DNA from 3 places in the Streptomyces sp. NPDC005181 genome. Region 3 is predicted to be linked to each of the others. Evidence: riboswitches for the same ligand, from Rfam matches in the RefSeq annotation. Region 3 holds a riboswitch; each other region holds the start of a gene.

Region 1 (6,448 bases), on a different contig from region 3:
CGCTCCTGGGCGACCTTGTCGAGTGCGGCCAGGACCTTCTGTCCGCGCTCCGACGCCAGATACTGGCCGGCCTTCTCGGCCCGCGCGCTCTCCACCGACGTGCCCGGACGGTACTTGCCGGTGAGGAAGCCCGAGGCGAGGGCGAAGTACGGGACCGCGGCGAGCCCGGCGCGGGCGGCCACCTCCTGGAGTTCGCCCTCGTAGGTGTCGCGGGAGACGAGGTTGTAGTGCGGCTGCAGGGCGACGTAACGGGCGAGCCCCTCGCGCTCGGAGAAGTCCAGGGACGCCTGGAGCCGCTCCGGACTGATGTTGGAGGCGGCGATCTCGCGCACCTTGCCCTCCTTCACCAGCTGGTCGAGGGCGGTGATGATCTCCTCGACCGGGACGGTCTCGTCGTCGAAGTGCGTGTAGTAGAGGTCGATGTGGTCGGTGCCCAGCCGACGCAGCGACTCCTCTGCCGCGGCCTTGATGGTGGTGGCGGAGAGCCCCTTGTACGCGGGGTGGGAGCCCACCTTGGTGGCGACGAGGATGTCGGAACGGCGGGAGCGTGCGGCGAGCCACTTGCCGATGACCGTCTCCGACTCGCCGCCCTAGTTGCCAGGGACCCAGGCGGAGTACGCGTCTGCGGTGTCGAGGAAGTTGCCGCCCGCCGCGGCGTACGCATCGAGTACCGCGAACGACTGCGCCTCGTCGGCGGTCCAGCCGAAGGCATTGCCACCGAGGGCGAGCGGGAAGACCTGGAGGTCGGAAGAGCCGAGCTTACGGAGAGAAATCAAATGGATCAACGGAACCCGCCGCGCCCGCTATTCCGTCCAGGGGGCACCTGGAGGGCCCCGCACGGGCATCCACCGGGGCCTCTGCACGGGCATCCGCACCGGCATCGCAAGGACCGGGTGACAGCAGACCGGCAGCCCTGACGTCGGGGGGTGAGCGTCAGGACTGCCGGGGTTCAGGGGCCGGGGAACCGGCGCGGACTCAGACGGTGAGGCCCTTGTCGCGCAGCCAGGTCATCGGGTCGATGCCCGAGCCGTCCGGGGTGTGGACCTCCAGGTGGAGGTGGGGTCCGGTCACATTGCCGGTGGCTCCGACGCGGCCGATGGTGTCACCGGTGGTGACCTTCTGGCCGACGCTGACGTCGATCGACGACTGGTGGCAGAACCACAGCTCCGTACCGTCCTCGAGCTCCAGGACCGTGCGGTAGCCGTACGAACCGGACCATCCCGCCGACTTGATGGTGCCGGTGTGGACGGCCTTGATCGGCGTGCCGGTCGGCGCCGCGAAGTCGAGGCCGGTGTGGTAGCCGGAGGACCACATCGAACCGGCTTCGCCGAAGGTCGAGGTGATCGTGTACGAGGAGGTGGGGATGGCGTAGGAGGCGGCGAGCTTGGCGAGCCGTGCGGCCTCGGCCTTCGCCTTCGCCTCTTCCTCCGCCTTCTTCTTCGCGGCGGCGGCCTTGGTCTCGGCGGCGTCCTGCTTCGCCTTGGCCTCGGCGGCAGCCTTCTCCGCGGCGGCCTTCTCCTCGGCGGCCTTGGCCTCCGCGTCGGCGGCGTTCTGCTGCTGCTCGGCCTGCTGGAGGATGCGGGCGCGCAGCGCCTCGCCTGCGTCGGTGGTGCCCTGCTCGGCCTCGGCGGTGGTGATGCCGGCGCTGGTGAGCGGGGCGGCGGAGACCGCGGACTTCGCCTGGTCGGTGGCGGACTCGTCGGAGAACAGGGCGCCCACGCCGGGAAGGGACTTGGCGTCGGGGAGGTTGTCCGCGAGTGAGTCGGGAAGGGAGATGGAGACCGGCGGCTTGCTCTGCGCGGTGGCCATGCCGCCCGCACCTACGGCCGCGATGACGCCGACTCCGAGCACCGTGGAGCTGCGGGCGAGCCCGTTGCGCTGCTTGACGACGCGGTGCCTGCCGCGTACGGGGCGGACGGACTCCTCGGTGGGATTCCATTCCTCCCACGCCCGGTCGGTCTCACCGGAACCGTCGGCCGCGAACTCAGTGGTGAATTCGGCGCCGAAATCGGTTCGCTGCTCGGTTCCGTACTCGGTCGTGAAGGCGGAACCGAACCGGGAGGGGGCTTCGGGGGCAGGCTTGTTGGACGCCACGGGGGCGCACTCCTTTCCTTCCTTCTCGCCTACCGGGTTAGCTGACGGGTTCGGAGCAGGAAGGTCTCCTACGGATCCCTCTGCCTCTCGCGAGACACAGGTGTCCGATTCACCCCATGTAGGTGGTTCCCCGGTTCCCTTGCGGAATTCGGCGCTCGCGCACGGTGCCGCCACTGACGACGGCTGGGACAACCGCGCTGCGTTATCGAACGTTAATAGACAGACGGGTCCGATTCCAAGCCGTTCCCACTGATCGTTCATGGCCTTGGCCTGGACTTTACGGGACACAATCGGGCGGAAAGGGCGAGTTGACCGCTCCTCAGCCACTACCCGGTTTCTGACGTTGCGTCAAATGTTATGCGGAGCGGGGCCTTTCGGTTACGCACGGTGGCATCGCCCGTGTGGAGCCCCTTCACCGGCTCAGCTCTTCCTCACTCGCGTCCCGGCCCACGATCTTCACAGTCCTGCGCCGCTCCGGCTGCCCCTGCGCGGGACGTGCGACCGCGAGCAGCGCCATGTCGTCGGTGGACCTGCCGCCGGTGTGCAGCCGTACGTCGTCGGCCAGCGCGGACAGCAGCGCCTCGGGCGCGGGGAAGATCCGCCCGCGCAGCCGGGCCGCCGGATCGTAGAAATCTCCTTGGGTGTCGCGCGCCTCGGTGAGTCCGTCCGTGTAGGCGAGCAGCGTCGTCCCGGCGGCCAGCTCCCATACGTCGGCCCGGTCCGTCCACGCCCCCAGGTCCATGCCGAGCGGCAGCGCGGGCACCGTCGGCGCCAACACGTCCAGTTGGCCGTCGAGGTGGAGCAGCAGCGGCTCGGGGTGGCCTCGGTTGACGATCCGCACCTCGGCCGCACCGGGCGGGATCTCGGCGAGCACGGCGGTGACGAACCCCTCGACCGGATCGATCCCACCCTGCCGCGGCCTCTCCCGCGTCAGCGCCCGCTCCAGCCGCTGCGCCACGCCCTCCAGCGAATCCTCCTGCTCGGCGGCCTCCCGGAACGCGCCGATGACCACCGCCACCGTCGCGACCGCTTCGAGCCCCTTGCCCCGCACGTCCCCGACCACGAGCCGCACCCCGTACGGGCTCTCCGCCACGGCGAACAGGTCACCGCCGACGAATTCGTCCGCCTGGGCCGCCTCATACCGCGCGGCGACATGGAGTCCCCCGACCCGCTCGGCCGGGATCGGCAGCACGGCCCGCATGGCGGTCTCCGCGATGACCCGCGCCGAAGCCAGCTGCTCGTTGCCGCGCTGTACGACCCGGTTGATGACGACGGCGAGGACAGCGACCGTGATCACGGTGACGAGTTCGATGGACGGCACGACCGCCGGCAGCGTGCTGCCGGACAACCGCAGCGCGAGGATCGAGAGAACCGCGGCGATGCCGATCCGGACGGTGCTGAACAGCGAGAAGAACGGTGCGGCGATCAGCGGAGCGGCCACGAACATCGGCACTGCGGTGAAGGGCGGTGGGCTGAGGTAGTCGAACACCAGCCCGCCGACGATCATCAGGAACGGCAGCGCACGGACGAACCACCAGGCCCAGCCGCGGACCACGTCCCGCCCCCTGAGCCGCCCCCCGCGCAGTTTCTCCGCCATCCCCACCTGTGGTCTCCTGCCCGGCGCGCCCTGTGCTGTCCTGGGCAGGTGCGCCCTGTGGTCTCCTGCCCCGTACACGCACGGCTCTGTCCTGACCTGCACGCGCACGGCTCTGTCCTGACCTGCACGCGCACGGCTGAGGACGTGCGCCCCGCCTCCCAGGTTTGCCGGAGCGGCGTCGCGCGGCGACTGCTCATCGGCCAAAGGGACGACGGAAAACACGAATCAGGCCCGGCACGCTTTCTGCATGCCGGGCCTGATTCTTCAGTAGCGGGGACAGGATTTGAACCTGCGACCTCTGGGTTATGAGCCCAGCGAGCTACCGAGCTGCTCCACCCCGCGTCGGTAAACACAACTCTACGCCATCAGGAACTGACTGCTGACCAAGAAGGAATCCGCCGCCCGACCGAACGGTCCCGGCGTCTTTCCCCGCCCCGGCCCCGCCGGGTCAGTTCGAGTCAGTGATGCGCTGCGCCTGTTCTGCGTTGACCGCCGGTTTTCCCGCGCTCGCGCTGCGCTGGAGCGAGTGGAGGATGGCCAGCCCCTGGCCGACCACGCCCGCCGCCATCTCGTTGACCCCGTCGGTGCCGTTGAGCACGGTGAGGCTGGCCCCCTTCATCCCGCGGGCCGCCGCGTCGGCCAGCGCCGGCAGGTTCTCCACGATGCGGTTGGCCGCGATCAGCTCCTGGTTGCCGTCCCGGAGCGAGGCGGCGCGCGCGGTGTTGGCGTCGGCCTGTGCCTGGGCCAGCGTCCGTTCGGCGTACGCGCTGCCGTCGGCCTGGAACTTCGCCCGGTCGCGGTCGGCCTCGGCGAGCGTGCGCTGCCGGTACGCCTCGGCGTCCGCCGGACGCCTGACCTCCGCCTCCAGCCGCTGTGCGGCCAGCGCGGCCTGCCGCTCGGCCAGAGCGGTCTGCTCCTCGATGACCTCCTGCGACGCCCTGGCCTGGGCGAGCGGTCCGGCCTGGGCGGCGCGAGCGTTGTACTGCTCGGTCTCGGCGAGGAAACCGGCCCTTTTGATCGCGGTGTCCCGTTCGTACTCGGCCTTGAGCGCCGCGGCCTGCTGCTCGCGCTCGGCCGCTTCCTGGTCGGCCCTGGCCTGGGCGATCCGGGCCTGGCTGGCGACAGCGGCCGCGTGCGGGGCGGCGAGGTTGTTGATGTAGCCGGTGGCGTCGTCGATCTCCTGGATCTGGAGGGCGTCCACGACGATGCCGAGTTTCTCCATCTCGCCGTGACTGCCCGCGATGACCTCCTGGGAGACCCGGTTCCGTTCCCGGATGATCTGCTCGACGGTCAGCCCGCCGACGATGGAACGCAGGTGACCGGCGAAGATCCGGCCGGCGAGCTCCTCCATCTGGTCCTGCTCGGACAGGAAGCGGCGTGCGGCGTTGGCGATGGAGACGGTGTCGTCACCGACCTTGAAGACGGCGACCGCGCGGACGTTGAGGCGGATGCCCTGCTGGGTGACGCAGTCCTCGGTGATCTCCGCCTCGCGCAGCGCCAGGGAGAGCATGCGCGCCTTCTGCTTCACGGGTACGACGAAACTGCCGTGGCCGGTGACGATCCGGAACTGGGTGTCCTGAGTCTGCCGCTTCGATCCGGAGATGAGCATCGCCTCGTTGGGGGCGGGAACGTGCCAGAACAACATGAGCGAACTCCTGCCGTACGTCATTTCCTCTCGGCGTCGGGTCCCGCCTCCGGTTCCCTGGTCAGGACGGCAGGCGCTCGACCATCACGCTGCGTGCCGAGACCGAGTCGACGACAACGACACGTTCGTCCCTGTCGATCGACGTCGCCGACCATGCGGTGTAGGCCTCCGACCCACCCCGTACGGCCACCAGCACTTCGCCCGGGCCACCCTCCGGGATCGGCACGATAACGCGCCCGATCGCCCCGACCGGGCTCAGGCCGGACTCATCTGCGGCTCTCATACGCCCTCGCCCACGCCTCCCTCATGTTTCCAAGGTACTCCGCACCACCCCTCGGGGAACGGCCCCGGACGGCGATGAGCGGACGTCGATATGTGATGGTATGACTGATTCAGAATTCAGACATTCGACGCTGTGTCACAGCGACGACCAGGGAGCCGAACGTGGACGACTACCCCCTGCTCAATCTGTTCTGGACCATGCTCTGGTTCTTCCTCTGGATCATGTGGCTGTTCCTCCTCTTCAAGGTCATCGTGGACATCTTCCGCAGCGACGACCTCGGAGGCTGGGCCAAGGCGGGCTGGCTGATCCTGGCCCTGGTGCTGCCGTACCTCGGCGTCCTGATCTATGTGATCGCGCGCGGCAAAACCATGGGGAAGCGCGACCTCAAGGAGGCCCAGGACAGGGAAGCCGCCTTCAAGGCGTACGTGCGCGAGGCCGCGGGCACCGGCGAGAAGGGCGGCGGCACACCGAAGAGCGGCGGAAGCGTCGACGAACTGGCGAAACTCGCGGACCTCAAGGACCGGGGCGCGATCACGGATGAGGAGTTCCGGCAGGCGAAGACGAAGCTCCTCATCTGAGACCCGTGCCTCGTCCCTCCTCCCTCCTCCCTCCTCCCGGGCGTACTCCTCATCCCAGCCGTCCCGGCCTGCAGTGGACCGGGATCCGCTGGACGCGGTTGTTGCCGAAGCCGCCGCGGTTCCACGGCTGGGTGAGGGGCTGGACCCGGCCCGCCGCATCGGTGGCGCGGGCGGCGAGGACATGACTGCCGGGCGTGGCCGTCCAGAACAACTGCCACCGCTGCCAGGCCCAGAGGTGCACCCCCTCCCCG
Region 2 (6,448 bases), on a different contig from region 3:
CTGCCTTGGTTCTACTCGGGATGCTGAACTGCGGTTCCGCAGAGGAATAAGAGGAAAAGGAGAAGAGGTCAGTCGCGGTCGGCGGAGTCCACGCCGTCCCACAGGTTCGAGTGCCACGGCCGGTCGGTCTCCTCCGACCCTCCGCTGCGCTCCCTGGCCGCGTCCGGGTCGACCACCGTGTAACCGGTCTCCCCGGGACGGACGTAGTGCAGGTGCTCCCGGGCCAGCCGCCGGATGTACGCGTCGTCCTGGAGGCGCGCCTTCTCGTCGCGCAGCTCCTCGGTGCGTGCCTCCGCCTCCTGCGCCAGCCGCTCCTGGTCGGCGATCTCGTCGCGCTGCGACACGTACTGCCGCATCGGGTACGCGAGCGCCACCACCAGGGAGCAGACGACAAGGGCGAGGAACGCGGCCCGGCCGGTGAGCCGGGAGCGGCGGGCCTGGCGACGGTTCTGGGACCGGTAGACGCGGGCGGCGGTCTGCTCTCCGAGCAGCCGCAGCCGGGTCGCGGTGGAGAACCGGTCCCGCTCCTTCGCGGCCATGTCTCCGCCTCCCCACTACGCACGTCCGTCCCCGCACACGGTACGGGACCGAGTGCGGGGACGGACGGAGGCCGGGGCCTTCGGCCCGTGACGGGCCTGCGATCAGCCCTTGAAGCGCGGGAACGCGGAACGGCCCGCGTACACCGCCGCGTCGTCGAGGATCTCCTCGATGCGCAGCAGCTGGTTGTACTTGGCGACACGGTCCGAGCGGGCCGGGGCGCCGGTCTTGATCTGGCCGCAGTTCACCGCGACGGCGAGGTCGGCGATGGTGACGTCCTCGGTCTCGCCGGAGCGGTGGGACATCATGCACTTGAAGCCGTTGCGCTGCGCCAGCTCGACGGCGTCCAGGGTCTCGGTCAGCGAACCGATCTGGTTGACCTTGACGAGCAGGGCGTTGGCGGAGCCCTCCTCGATGCCACGGGCCAGGCGCTCCGGGTTGGTGACGAACAGGTCGTCGCCGACGATCTGGACCTTGGCGCCGAGCTTCTGGGTGATGACGTTCCAGCCGGCCCAGTCGTCCTCGTACAGCGGGTCCTCGATGGAGACCAGCGGGTACGCGGAGACGAGCTCCTCGTAGTACTCGGTCATCTCGGCGGCCGAGCGGGACTTGCCCTCGAACTCGTACTTGCCGTCCTTGTAGAACTCCGAGGCGGCGACGTCGAGAGCGAGCGCGATGTCCTTGCCCGGGGCGTAACCGGCCTCCTTGATGGCCTCGAGGATGAGGTCCAGGGCGGCGCGGTTCGACTCCAGGTTCGGCGCGAAGCCGCCCTCGTCGCCGAGACCGGTCGACAGGCCCTTGGTCTTCAGGACCTTCTTCAGCGTGTGGTAGACCTCGGCGCCCCAGCGCAGGGCCTCGGAGAAGGACTCCGCGCCGATCGGGGCGATCATGAACTCCTGGATGTCCACGTTGGAGTCGGCGTGCGACCCACCGTTGAGGATGTTCATCATCGGGACGGGCAGCAGGTGCGCGTTCGGGCCACCGAGGTAGCGGAACAGCGGCAGGTCCGAGGCTTCGGAGGCGGCGTGCGCGACGGCCAGCGAGACGCCGAGGATGGCGTTGGCCCCGAGCGAGCCCTTGTTCTCGGTGGCGTCCAGGTCGAACATGGCCTGGTCGATCAGCCGCTGCTCGGTCGCGTCGTAGCCGACGAGCTCCGGGCCGATCTGCTCGATCACGGCGAGGACGGCCTTCTCGACGCCCTTGCCGTGGTAGCGGTTGGGGTCACCGTCGCGAAGCTCAATGGCCTCGAACGCACCGGTGGAGGCGCCGGACGGAACAGCAGCACGGCCGGTGCTGCCGTCGTCGAGGCCAACCTCGACCTCGACCGTGGGGTTTCCGCGGGAGTCGAGGATTTCCCGGGCTACGACGACGTCGATGGACGGCACGAGGCATCTCCTTCTGGGATATGACGCTGGTGGTGCAGGGTCGCTTTGGCCTTGCGCCAAGAGCCTAACCGCCTTGGCCCACTGTGTTCGGCGACCGCCCGCCTCCTGGGACGAAAAAGGACCCAAGGGCACCCCTAGACGGGCAAATGTCCAGAAATCTACTGAGCAGTAACTACAACAGTTGAACAGTGAGCGCAAAAACCCCGACCCGGCACGTACGGGGGAATCCGCGCCGGGTCGGGGTGCTCAGGGAGGAGAGAGCCTTTTCTGCTGAGGCTCGTCCTACTTCGTCAGGTGGAGCTGCTGACCCGGGAAGATCAGGTCGGCGTCCTTGACGATGTTCTTGTTCAGCTTGAACAGCTGCTGCCAGCCGCCCTTCACCTTGTGCGCCTCGGCGATCTCGCTGAGCGAGTCGCCGGCCTTCACCTTGTACTCGCCGTCGCCCTTCGCGACCTTCTGGCCCGTCGGCGTGGTGACGGTCTTCGCGACCTCGGGGGCGGTGCCGCGGTCCGAGCGGGAGGCGGTGGGGGCCTCGGTGTGCTCGGCCGGCTTCGGCGCGGCCGGCTTCACGGCGGCGGAGCCGGTGTCGACGCCCGGGTCGACACCGTCGTTGGTCAGGTTGCCGGCGCCGGCGCAGGCCCAGGCACCCGGACCCTGCATGTCGAGGAGCTTCTCGGCGGTGGCGATCTGCTGGGCCTTGGTGGCCAGGTCAGCCCGCGGGGCGTACTGCGTACCACCGGCGGCAGCCCAGCTGGACTGCGAGAACTGCAGGCCGCCGTAGTAGCCGTTGCCGGTGTTGATGGACCAGTTGCCACCGGACTCGCACTGGGCGACGGCGTCCCACGTGGCGACGGAGGCGGCGGAAGCGCCCGTGGCACCCATCAGGGGAACGGCGATGGCGGCACCGGCAACACCCGCGAGCGTGGCGACACGGACGGCCTTGGACGGGCGGCGGTGCTTGCCCTTGCTGTTCAGCAGCATGGAACTTCTCCTCACCGACGCCTACGAGGTGAGCTGTCGGGTTCGGGCCAAGTGAGTTGCCCGGTCGCACGTCCTAGCGCACGACTTCACCCCAAGCCGGTCCTGACGGTCCTTCGACCATCGGGCCCGGCGCTTACCTGGGTCCCCCGCTCCTGCCTACGGCGCTTTACGCGTCTGTTCCCTTCGACCGACGGCAGGATTCGGCGTGACGGTCGACGGGGCCCGCGGTGCGAGCAGTTCCGACCGTAAACACACACAACCCCTACATTCAAAGATGGACACGCCGGACAATCACCCCTTACTTGCATCCCGCCGACCCTCGTTTTCGCAGGTGGGGGGCGATGCGCGCGGACCCGGCAGGCGCGACACGTCAATTGACGCAAAGAGACCCATGTCTCACTTACACATAAGCGGACATAGGCCTCTGAACTACCCCGATTTTTGGGGTGTATTTAGCTGTTGATCAGACCGCTCTCACTCTGCTTTCACGCCAAGATCGAGGCTCTCGCCAGGCAGGATGAGGTCCGGGTCGTCGCCGACGGCAGCCTTGTTGGCCTCGTAGAGCGCGGGCCACCCGCCGGGGACCTTCTGTGCATCAGCAATCGCCCACAGGTTGTCGCCCGGCCGGACCGTGTACGCGCCGTCGGCCTCCTGGGCGCCCGTGTCGCGTCCCTCGCTGTTGCCGCGGGAGGCATGTCGGCCCGACTCGCGGTCATTGCCCGCGCCCGCACCCTGGCTCGCCTCGGGGGCCGGCGTGCCACGGTGCTTACCGCCCACCTCACCGCCCGAAGAGCCGGAGGAGCGGGACGAGTCGAACGAACCGGATGCATCCGACGCGTCGCTCGACGCCTCGCCGGAGGACTTACCCGACGACTTACCCGACGACTTGGCGGACGACTTGGCGGACGACGACTTCGATCCGCCCGAGGGGCCCGCCTCGTCCGACGCCCCGTCGGACGGGTCCGCGCTCTGCGTCGGGTCGGCCGAGGGCACACTCCCCGGATCGACACCCGGCAGCGCTCCGTCCACCGTGAGCCCGGAGATCACCGCGCAGCTGGGCCACGCCCGCGGCCCCTGGTCGTCGAGAACCTTCTCGGCGACCGCTATCTGCTGAGAGCGGCTGGCGAGGTCGGCACGCGGGGCGTACGCGTCGCCGCCGTACGACTTCCAGGTGTCCTGTGAGAACTGGAGACCGCCGTAGAAGCCGTTGCCGAGGTCGGCACTCCACATGCCGCCGCTCTCGCACTCGGCGACCCGGTCCCAGGTCGTGGCGTCGGCCGCGTGCGCACCGGCTGCGCCGAGCAGCGGGATGGCGATGGCCGAGCCGGCCACGCCTGCGGCGACGACGATGGCAGGTGCCTGCCGAGGGCGACGGTGTCTGCCGTTCGCGGAGCCCATGGAGTTGCCTTCCGTGTGACTGATGAGTCGAACGGTGAAGGTAGCGGCAGTCGAACGCTTGTCACAAGTCGATGCAGCGCAGATCACGTGAAAGTCACGGAGTTGACAGAGCGTCACCTTCGTCGGAACGGTGTCCGGGATCGAACTTCACGGGAAGAGTGCGCAGTCCGCGCATGATGAGCCCTCCGCGCCACCGCAAATCGGTAGGTTCTACCGCAAGTTGCAGATCCGGAAGGCGCCTCAGAAGCGTGGCCAGCGCGGCCTGTCCCTCCAGCCGGGCAAGCGGCGCCCCCAGGCAGTAGTGGATGCCGTGCCCGTAGCCGAGGTGCTGATTGTCACGCCGGGCGAGGTCGAGCGTGTCGGGGTCGGCGAACCGTTCCGGGTCCCGGTCCGCGGCGGCGAGCACCACCAGTACGGGGTCGCCCGCCGCGATCCGCTGCCCGCCGAGCGTCAGCGCTTCGGTAGCGAACCGCCAGGTCGCCAGCTCCACCGGACCGTCGTAGCGCAGCAGTTCCTCGATGCCGGTCTCCAGCAGCCCCGTCTCCCCCGCGTCGAGCGAGCGCTGCAGCCGCTCCCGCTGAACGGGGTTGCGCAGCAGGGCGTACACCCCGTTGCCGATGAGGTTGACCGTCGTCTCGAAGCCGGCGAAGAGCAGGATGAAGGCCATGGCGGCGGCCTCGTTCTCGGTGAGATGCTCGCCGTGGTCGCTGGCCCGGATCAGCCCCGAGATCAGATCGTCCCCCGGGTTCTCCCGCTTCCGGTGGATCAGTTCGGCGAGATAGCCGCGCATCTTCTTCACCGACCGGGCCACCCCGCCGCGTGGCCCGCCGCCGTGGCGGATCATCATGCCCGCCCAGTCCCGGAAGTCGTCCTGGTCCTCACGCGGAACACCGAGAAGATCGCAGATCGCGTAGATGGGCAGGGGGAACGCGAAGTCGTGGATGAGGTCCGCGCTTCCCTCCTCGATGAAGTTGTCGATGAGGCGGTCCGTCAGCTCCTGCACGCGCGGCGCGAACTCCGCGATCCTGCGCGGCGTGAACGCCTTCGAAACGAGGCGGCGCAGCCGGGTGTGGTCGGGCGGGTCGATGTTCAGCAGATGCGTCATCAGCTCCGCCTGGCGCTCGCCCGGGATACCGGTCTTCCCCTTGGCGTGCGCCGGCTCGTCGTGGTGCGCCGGGTTCTTGGAGAGCCGGCTGTCGGCGAGAGCCTGCCGGGCGTCCTCGTAGCGCGTCACGAGCCACGCCTCGACCCCGCTGGGCAGCGCGGTGCGGTGCACGGGGCTGTGCTCGCGCAGCCACGCATAGGCGGGGTACGGGTCGGTGGCGAACTCCCACGTGAAGAGTTCGGGGGCGTCGGTGGGAGCGTCTGCGGGGCTGTCGGCAGGGGTGTCGGCGGGGCTGTCGTTCACCCCCTGACGTTATCCGTTGCCCTCCGCCGCGAGGATCGCGTCCCGGTAGGCGCGACCGGCGGCCCGCAGTGCGGCCTCAGGGTCGGTGCCGTCCTGTTCCGCGCGTACGGCGAGGGCGAGGAGCTCGTACCCGATGCCGTCCCCCGTCGGGAGCGCCACATCGAGTCCGGCGGCACGTACCCGCCCGGCCAGCTTCGCCGCCAGCGCCAGACCGGGCTGGCCGAGCGGCACGCCGTCGGTGACCGAGTCGCGCTGCTTCTCGATGGCCTTGGTGCGCAACCAGTGCGCGTGCACGTCCTCCGGGGTCTCGGCGGTCTCGTCGCCGAAGACATGCGGATGGCGGTGGATCAGCTTCTCGACGAGGGTGGCCGCGACATCGTCGACGGAGAACGGCTGGTCCTCGTCCTCCTCCGCGATCCTGGCGTGGAAGACGACCTGAAGGAGTACGTCCCCGAGTTCCTCGCGCAGCTCGTCGCGGTCGCCGTCCTCGATCGCCTCGACCAGCTCGTACGCCTCCTCGATGGCGTACTTGGCGAGCCCCTGGTGGGTCTTCTGCGACGTCCAGGGGCACTCGGCCCTGATCCGGTCCATGACCTGGACGAGATCGAGGAGACGGGCGCCCGGCAGATCGTACGAACCGGGCAGCAGCTCCAGGTTCGGCATCTGCACCCGGCCCGATCCGGCGAGCCGGGCCAGCCCGTCCGTCAGCGGCTGGTTGCCCTCGCCGCCGGTGAGGACC
Region 3 (6,448 bases):
GTCGACGCGGATCACCCCCGCCTGCCGCATGAGCGCGGAGACTGTCGCGTCCGGGATCCGGCTGACCGGCACCGCATGGCCCGGCGGGGTGCTGCCGCTGTGCCGGGCGCCCTTCACCACGACCACCGGCTTCACCGCCGCGGTGCGTCGGGCGAGCCGGGTGAACTTGCGCGGGTTGCCGAGCGACTCGAGGTACAGCAGGGCGACATCGGTGTCCGGGTCCTCGTACCAGTACTGCAGGAAGTCGTTGCCCGAGATGTCGGCGCGGTTGCCCGCGGAGATGAACGTGGACAGGCCCGCGCCGCGCCGGTAGAGCCCGGAGAGCAGCGCGATGCCGATGGCACCGGACTGCGTGAACAGGCCGATGCGTCCGGGCGCGGGCGGTTCGGGGGCGAGGGAGGCGTTCAGCCGTACGGCGTCGGAGTTGTTGATGACGCCGAAGGCGTTCGGGCCGATGATGCGCATGCCGTACGAGCGGGCCTGACGCACCAGTTCGCGCTGCCGTTCCCTGCCTTCGGCGCCCCATTCGGCGTATCCGGCGGAGAGGACGACGAGGCCCTGGACGCCGTGCTCTCCGCAGTCGGCGACGGCCTCCGGGACCCGGTCGGCGGGGACGGCGACGACCGCGAGGTCGACCGGTTCGCCGATCTCGCCGATGGAGCGGTGGGCGGGGACGCCGTCGATCGTGGCCTGGTCCGCGGCGAACGCGCTGTTCACCGCGTACGCGCGACCGGTGAACCCGGCGTCGAGGAGATTGCGCAGGACCGTGCGGCCCACCCCGCCGGGGTTACGGCCGGTGCCGATGACGGCGACGGAGCCCGGCGCGATCAGCCGCTGCACCGACCGCGACTCCGCCCGCTGCTCACGGGCACGCTGGACGGCGAGGGACTCAGCGGTCGGTTCGAGGTCGAGGGTCAGGTGGACGGAGCCGTCCTCGAAGCTGCGCTGCTGGGTGTACCCGGCGTCCCGGAACACCTTGATCATCTTGTTGTTGGCGGGCAGCACCTCGGCGGCGAAGCGCCGGATGCCGCGCTCACGGGCCACCGCGGCGATGTGTTCCAGCAGCGCCGACGCCACGCCGCGGCCCTGGTGGGCGTCCTGGACGAGGAAGGCCACCTCGGCCTCGTCGGCGGGGGCGGAGGCGGGCCGGCCGGTCGCGTCGATCCGGTCGTAGCGGACGGTGGCGATGAACTCGCCGCCGACCGTGGCGGCGAGACCCACCCGGTCGACGTAGTCGTGATGGGTGAAGCGGTGCACGTCCTTGGCGGAGAGCCGCGGATAAGGGGCGAAGAACCGGTAGTACTTCGACTCGTCAGAAACCTGCTCGTAGAAGCTGACCAGCCGCTCGGCATCGTCCGTGGTGATGGGCCTGATCCGGGCCGTGCCACCGTCGCGGAGCACCACGTCCGCTTCCCAGTGGTCGGGGTACGCGTGATGCGGACTCTGCTCCGGCGTGGGCTGCATGGGCAAAGCCTACGGCTCGGTCAGCGGTCGCGTACGGCTCGGGGCCGGGGCAGTCTGAGAGGGCCGATCGGCCTTGCGGCACGGGCTGCGGCGCCGGGTCGCAGGTCGGGCGGAGCATCGCGCACCACATGAGAGACTGGTCTAGACAACCATTGATTCGTGAAGGGCAGAACCATGGCTGAGCGCCGCGTCAATGTCGGTTGGGTCGAGGGCCTCCACGCCCGCCCCGCTTCCATCTTCGTCCGTGCCGCCACGGCGTCCGGCGTCCCCGTGACCATCTCCAAGGCCGACGGCAGCCCGGTGAACGCCGCTTCCATGCTCGCGGTGCTCGGCCTCGGCGCGCAGGGCGGCGAGGAGATCGTTCTCTCGTCCGAGGCGGACGACTCCGAGGCCGCGCTCGACCGACTGGCGAGGCTGGTCGCCGAGGGGCTCGACGAACTCCCGGAGACCGTCTGATTCCGGACCTGTCCGGCCTGTTCCGGCCGGAAGTATTCCTGCGGCAGAGCCGCGGCACCTTTGACGGGGGGCCGCGGCTCTTTCGTTTTCACGAACTGCACCGATCTCAGGACCGATCCCGTCCACTCCCGAGCCGGTTTTCGGGACCACTCCGGAGCGAATTTGGGCAGCCGAAACAAAGCCCCGCCGAATTACATCTCTTTGTATACGGCGCATGTGTTAATGACGGCCGCTCGTGGTGTTTACGACATGTTGCGAAGTCCTCACCCGGCCTGGCCGCGGCGGGGCGGGCGCGCGGCCCGGGGTGCGGTCCGCGCGCCGCAGCCGGTGCGCGGCGGTGGCCCGCTCGGCGTGCTGCGCGGCCAGCCCCCTGGCCCGTTCCGCGTCACCGCGTGCGACTGCGTCCACGATGGCCCCGTGCTCGGCCCAGGAATCGGCGGGGCGGGCCGGCTGCTCGACCGCGTACATCCAGGCGATCTTGTGCCGGAGCTGGGTGAGCAGCGCGATGAGCCCGGGACTGCCGGAGGCCTGGGCGAGCGTCTCGTGGAACCAGCCGCCCAGCGAGCGGAGATCCTCCCCTTCACCCCGCCTGGCCCGCTCCTGACCGAGCCTGACCAGGCCGCGGAGGACTTTGAGGTGTGCCTCGGTGCGGCGCTGCGCGGCGCGGGCCGCACCCAGCGGCTCCAACAGCATCCGGACCTCCAGCAGGTCGGCAGCCTCCTCCTCGGTCGGCTCGGCGACACAGGCGCCGGCGTGCCGGCGGGTGACCACGAAACCCTCGGACTCCAGGGTGCGCAGCGCTTCCCGAACAGGGACACGGGAGACCCCGTAACGGCGTGCGAGCAGTTCCTCGGTGAGTCTGCTGCCGCGTTCGAAGACACCGGAGACGATGTCGTCACGGATTGCCGTGCATACCGAATGCGCCGGAATGCGCATGTCCGAACCTCCGCCTTAATCCCCGCGAAACGCGGCCGACCGACGCCTGTTCTGTGACTCTATTGCAATGCGACCGCATTTCCGATGCCGGGCCGAAATCCATGAATATCTTTTGGTCCGAAGACGGTTCGGCAAGCGCCCCCGACGGGGGCGGTCCGGGTACGACGAAGGCCCCGGCTTCCCGCGCCGGGGCCTTCGGGAGGTGCTGCGTCGGTCAGACGTTGACGCCGTGGGCGCGCAGGTACGCGACGGGGTCCATGTCGGAGCCGTACGACGGCGTGGTCCGGGCCTCGAAGTGGAGGTGCGGTCCTGTGGAGTTGCCGGTCGAGCCGGAGAACCCGATCCGCTGGCCCGCGCCGACGCTCTGGCCGACCGACACGCCGATCGACGAGAGGTGGCCGTACTGGGTGTACGTGCCGTCCGTCATCCGGAGCACGATGTTGTTGCCGTACGCGCCGCCCCAGCCGGCCTCGACGACCGTGCCGGCGCCGACGGCGACGACGGAGCTGCCGGAGGGAGCGTGGAAGTCGATGCCCGAGTGGCTGCCGGAGGACCAGAGGGAGCCGCTGGACTTGTAGCCGGTGGTGACGTAGGAACCGGCGACCGGGAGCTGGAAGAAGCCCAGGCGGGTGCGCTCGGCGGACCGGGCGGCGCGCGCCTTGGCGTCACGGGCCGCCTTGGCGCGGGCTTCGGCCTTGGCCTTGGCTGCTGCCTTGGCCTTCGCTGCTGCCTTGGCGTTCGCTTCTGCCTTCGCCTTGGCGGCGGCCTTGGCCTTGGCGGCCGCCTGGGCCTTCGCCTTGGCTGCGACCTCGGCCTGGCGCATCTGCACGTCGGCCTGGGTGGCAACCTGGTCGGCGAGGGTGCCCTCGATGGCGATGACCTGGTTCAGGCCGATCTCGCTGACAGAGGGGGCTTCGGCGCCGGCGGCGAGAGCCGGAGAGGCCAGCCCACCGATGACGCCGGTGGTGGCCAGAGCTGCGATGCCGGCGATCTGCGCGCTCTTGCGCGTCAGACGGCTCGGGGCACGGTGCTTCCCGGTGGGGCGGGTGAACGCCATGAAGTGGGTGGTCCTTTCCTTCCTTCTCGCCTACCGGGTTAGCTGACGGGTTCGGAGCAGGAAGGTCTCCTACGGATCCGCGAGCCCCACAAGAGGCGCGCAGGCATCCGATTCACCCCAGGGACTGCATGGGTCCCCGGCTCCCCAGGCTCGCGCCTGACGGGGACTCGGCGATGGCTGACCGGCGCCGCGGATGCGGCATACGAGTGACGGGCAGCGATGCCGACGCTAGGCGGGGGCACTTTCATTCACCAAACGGACAGGGCGTTTTGTAGCACATCCCACAGGGCATATACGCAACTTCTGTCCTAAATCGGACAAAAGGGAAGACCCCTGCGAGAAGCGACTCACGGGGGTCTCCCTATGTCCCTTTATGCGGTTATTTGATGCGTCAGCTGCTGACGACCGACACCTCTCCGATGCCCAGCGCCCGGACCGGCTCCTCGATCTGCGCGGCGTCGCCGACGAGGATCGTGACCAGACGGTCCACCGGGAAGGCGCTGACCACCGCCGCGGTCGCCTCGACCGTGCCGGTCTCGGCGAGGCGGGCGTACAGCTGCGCCTGGTAGTCGTCCGGGAGGTGCTGCTCGACCTGATCGGCGAGCGTGCCCGCGACGGAGGCCGCCGTCTCGAACTTCAGCGGGGCGACACCCACGAGGTTCTGCACGGCCGTCTCGCGCTCGGCGTCGGTCAGGCCCTCGGCCGCCAGCGTCCGCAGGACCGTCCACAGGTCATCGAGCGCCGGTCCGGTGGACTCCGTGTCCACCGAGCCGCTGATGGCCAGCATCGCGGCGCCCGTCGCCCCGGAGGCGGAGTCCGGCGCCGACGACCGCAGAACCTGCGCGAAGGCCCGTACGCCGTAGGTGTAGCCCTTCTCCTCGCGCAGCACCCGGTCCAGCCGGGAGGTGAGCGTGCCGCCCAGGCAGTACGTGCCGAGGACCTGGGCCGGCCACACGCTGTCGTGCCGGTCGGCACCGATGCGGCCGATCAGCAGCTGCGTCTGCACGGCTCCTGGACGGTCGACGATGACTACCCGGCCGGTGTCGTCGGCGGTGATCGGCGGGACCGGCCGGGGCTCGGCGGTGTTCCCGGACCAGTCGCCGACGGTGTCGGCGAGCAACGCGTCCAGGTCGATGCCCGTGAGGTCACCGACGACCACGGCGGTCGCGGTGGACGGCCGGACATGGGCCTCGTAGAAGCTGCGGACGGCCGCGGAGTCGACCCGCTCCACCGTCTCCTCGGTGCCCTGGCGCGGGCGCGACATCCGCGCGGTGGCCGGGAAGAGCTCCTTGGAGAGCTGCTTGGCGGCACGGCGGGCCGGGTTGGCCTGCTCGTGCGGGATCTCGTCGAGCCGGTTGCGTACCAGCCGCTCGACCTCACTGTCGGCGAACGCGGGTGCCCGCAGCGCCTCGGCGACCAGACCGAGCGCCTTGGCCAGCCGGGAGGCCGGGACCTCGAGGGAGACCCGCACGCCGGGGTGGTCGGCGTGCGCGTCAAGGGTGGCCCCGCAGCGCTCCAGCTCGGCTGCGAACTCCTCCGCGGAGCGCTTGTCGGTGCCCTCGGACAGCGCCCGCGCCATGATCGTGGCCAGGCCGTCGAGGCCCTCGGGCTCGGCGTCCAGCGGGGCGTCGAGGTAGATCTCGACCGCGACGACCTGCTGGCCGGGACGGTGGCAGCGCAGCACCGTGAGCCCATTGGGCAGGGCGCCGCGCTCGGGTGCGGGAAAGGCCCAGGGCCTGGCCGTTCCGGGGGTCGGCTGCGGGTGGTACTCCATCGATACTCCAGTCGCGGCAGCGTCGGTCACTTGTCCGCCCCTTCGTGCGCGTCGGTGTCGGCGTCCGTCTCGTCGGCGGCCGCCCCAGCGGTGGACTCGGCCGGCTCGACCGGCTCGTAGACGAGCACTGCCCGGTTGTCGGGGCGCAGCTGGGCACTGGCAGCCGCCTGGACCTCTTCCGCGGTGACGTCGAGCACCCGCTGGACGGCGGTCAGGGCGAGCTGCGGGTCGCCGAACAGCACGGCGAACCGGCACAGTTCGTCGGCGCGGCCCGCGACCGTACCGAGCCGGTCCAGCCACTCGCGCTCCAACTGGGCCTGGGCGCGCTCCATTTCCTCGGGTGTCGGCCCCTCGGCCGCGAACCGGGCCAGCTCCTCGTCGACCGCGGTCTCGATCTGCGCCACCTCGACCCCGCCGGACGTCTTCACGTCCAGCCAGCCGAGCGAGGGCGCACCGGCCAGCCGCAGCAGCCCGAATCCGGCCGCCACCGCCGTCCGGTCGCGGCGGACCAGACGGTTGTGCAGCCGGGAGGACTCGCCGCCGCCCAGCACGGTCAGCGCCAGGTCGGCGGCGTCGCACTCCCGGGTGCCGTCGTGCGGCAGCCGGTAGGCGGCCATCAGCGCCCGCGCCGGGACCTCCTCACGGACCTCTTCGCGCAGCTGCTCGCCGACGATCTCGGGGAGCGCGCCGTCGCGCGGCGGCTGCTTGCCGTCGTGGGACGGGATGGAGCCGAAGTACTTCTCGATCCAGGCGAGCGTCTG

The links. Region 3 has a riboswitch for cyclic di-AMP ahead of ABZV38_RS11785 (M23 family metallopeptidase). Riboswitches for the same ligand answer to the same signal wherever they lie in the genome.
Region 1: another riboswitch for cyclic di-AMP. It lies ahead of ABZV38_RS15565 (M23 family metallopeptidase); the one in region 3 lies ahead of ABZV38_RS11785 (M23 family metallopeptidase).
Region 2: another riboswitch for cyclic di-AMP. It lies ahead of ABZV38_RS09235 (transglycosylase family protein); the one in region 3 lies ahead of ABZV38_RS11785 (M23 family metallopeptidase).

What each region holds. Positions count from the first base shown of each region.
Region 1 is NZ_JBEXID010000019.1:88,261-94,708, reverse strand. It holds partial or broken gene ABZV38_RS15570 (aldo/keto reductase) at 1-776, opposite strand, end outside; gene ABZV38_RS15565 (M23 family metallopeptidase) at 976-2,094, opposite strand; cyclic di-AMP (ydaO/yuaA leader) riboswitch at 2,106-2,258, opposite strand; gene ABZV38_RS15560 (PP2C family protein-serine/threonine phosphatase) at 2,507-3,601, opposite strand; tRNA gene ABZV38_RS15555 (tRNA-Met) at 3,960-4,033, opposite strand; gene ABZV38_RS15550 (SPFH domain-containing protein) at 4,140-5,336, opposite strand; gene ABZV38_RS15545 (hypothetical protein) at 5,398-5,619, opposite strand; gene ABZV38_RS15540 (SHOCT domain-containing protein) at 5,781-6,197, shown strand; gene ABZV38_RS15535 (sulfite oxidase) at 6,247-6,448, opposite strand, start outside.
Region 2 is NZ_JBEXID010000009.1:78,150-84,597, reverse strand. It holds gene ABZV38_RS09245 (septum formation initiator family protein) at 69-539, opposite strand; gene eno (phosphopyruvate hydratase) at 642-1,922, opposite strand; gene ABZV38_RS09235 (transglycosylase family protein) at 2,205-2,903, opposite strand; cyclic di-AMP (ydaO/yuaA leader) riboswitch at 2,907-3,077, opposite strand; gene ABZV38_RS09230 (transglycosylase family protein) at 3,378-4,301, opposite strand; gene ABZV38_RS09225 (cytochrome P450) at 4,396-5,709, opposite strand; gene ABZV38_RS09220 (nucleoside triphosphate pyrophosphohydrolase) at 5,719-6,448, opposite strand, start outside.
Region 3 is NZ_JBEXID010000013.1:21,137-27,584, forward strand. It holds gene ABZV38_RS11770 (GNAT family N-acetyltransferase) at 1-1,464, opposite strand, end outside; gene ABZV38_RS11775 (HPr family phosphocarrier protein) at 1,639-1,920, shown strand; gene ABZV38_RS11780 (GntR family transcriptional regulator) at 2,140-2,856, opposite strand; gene ABZV38_RS11785 (M23 family metallopeptidase) at 3,071-3,913, opposite strand; cyclic di-AMP (ydaO/yuaA leader) riboswitch at 3,926-4,096, opposite strand; gene ABZV38_RS11790 (pitrilysin family protein) at 4,305-5,687, opposite strand; gene ABZV38_RS11795 (pitrilysin family protein) at 5,714-6,448, opposite strand, start outside.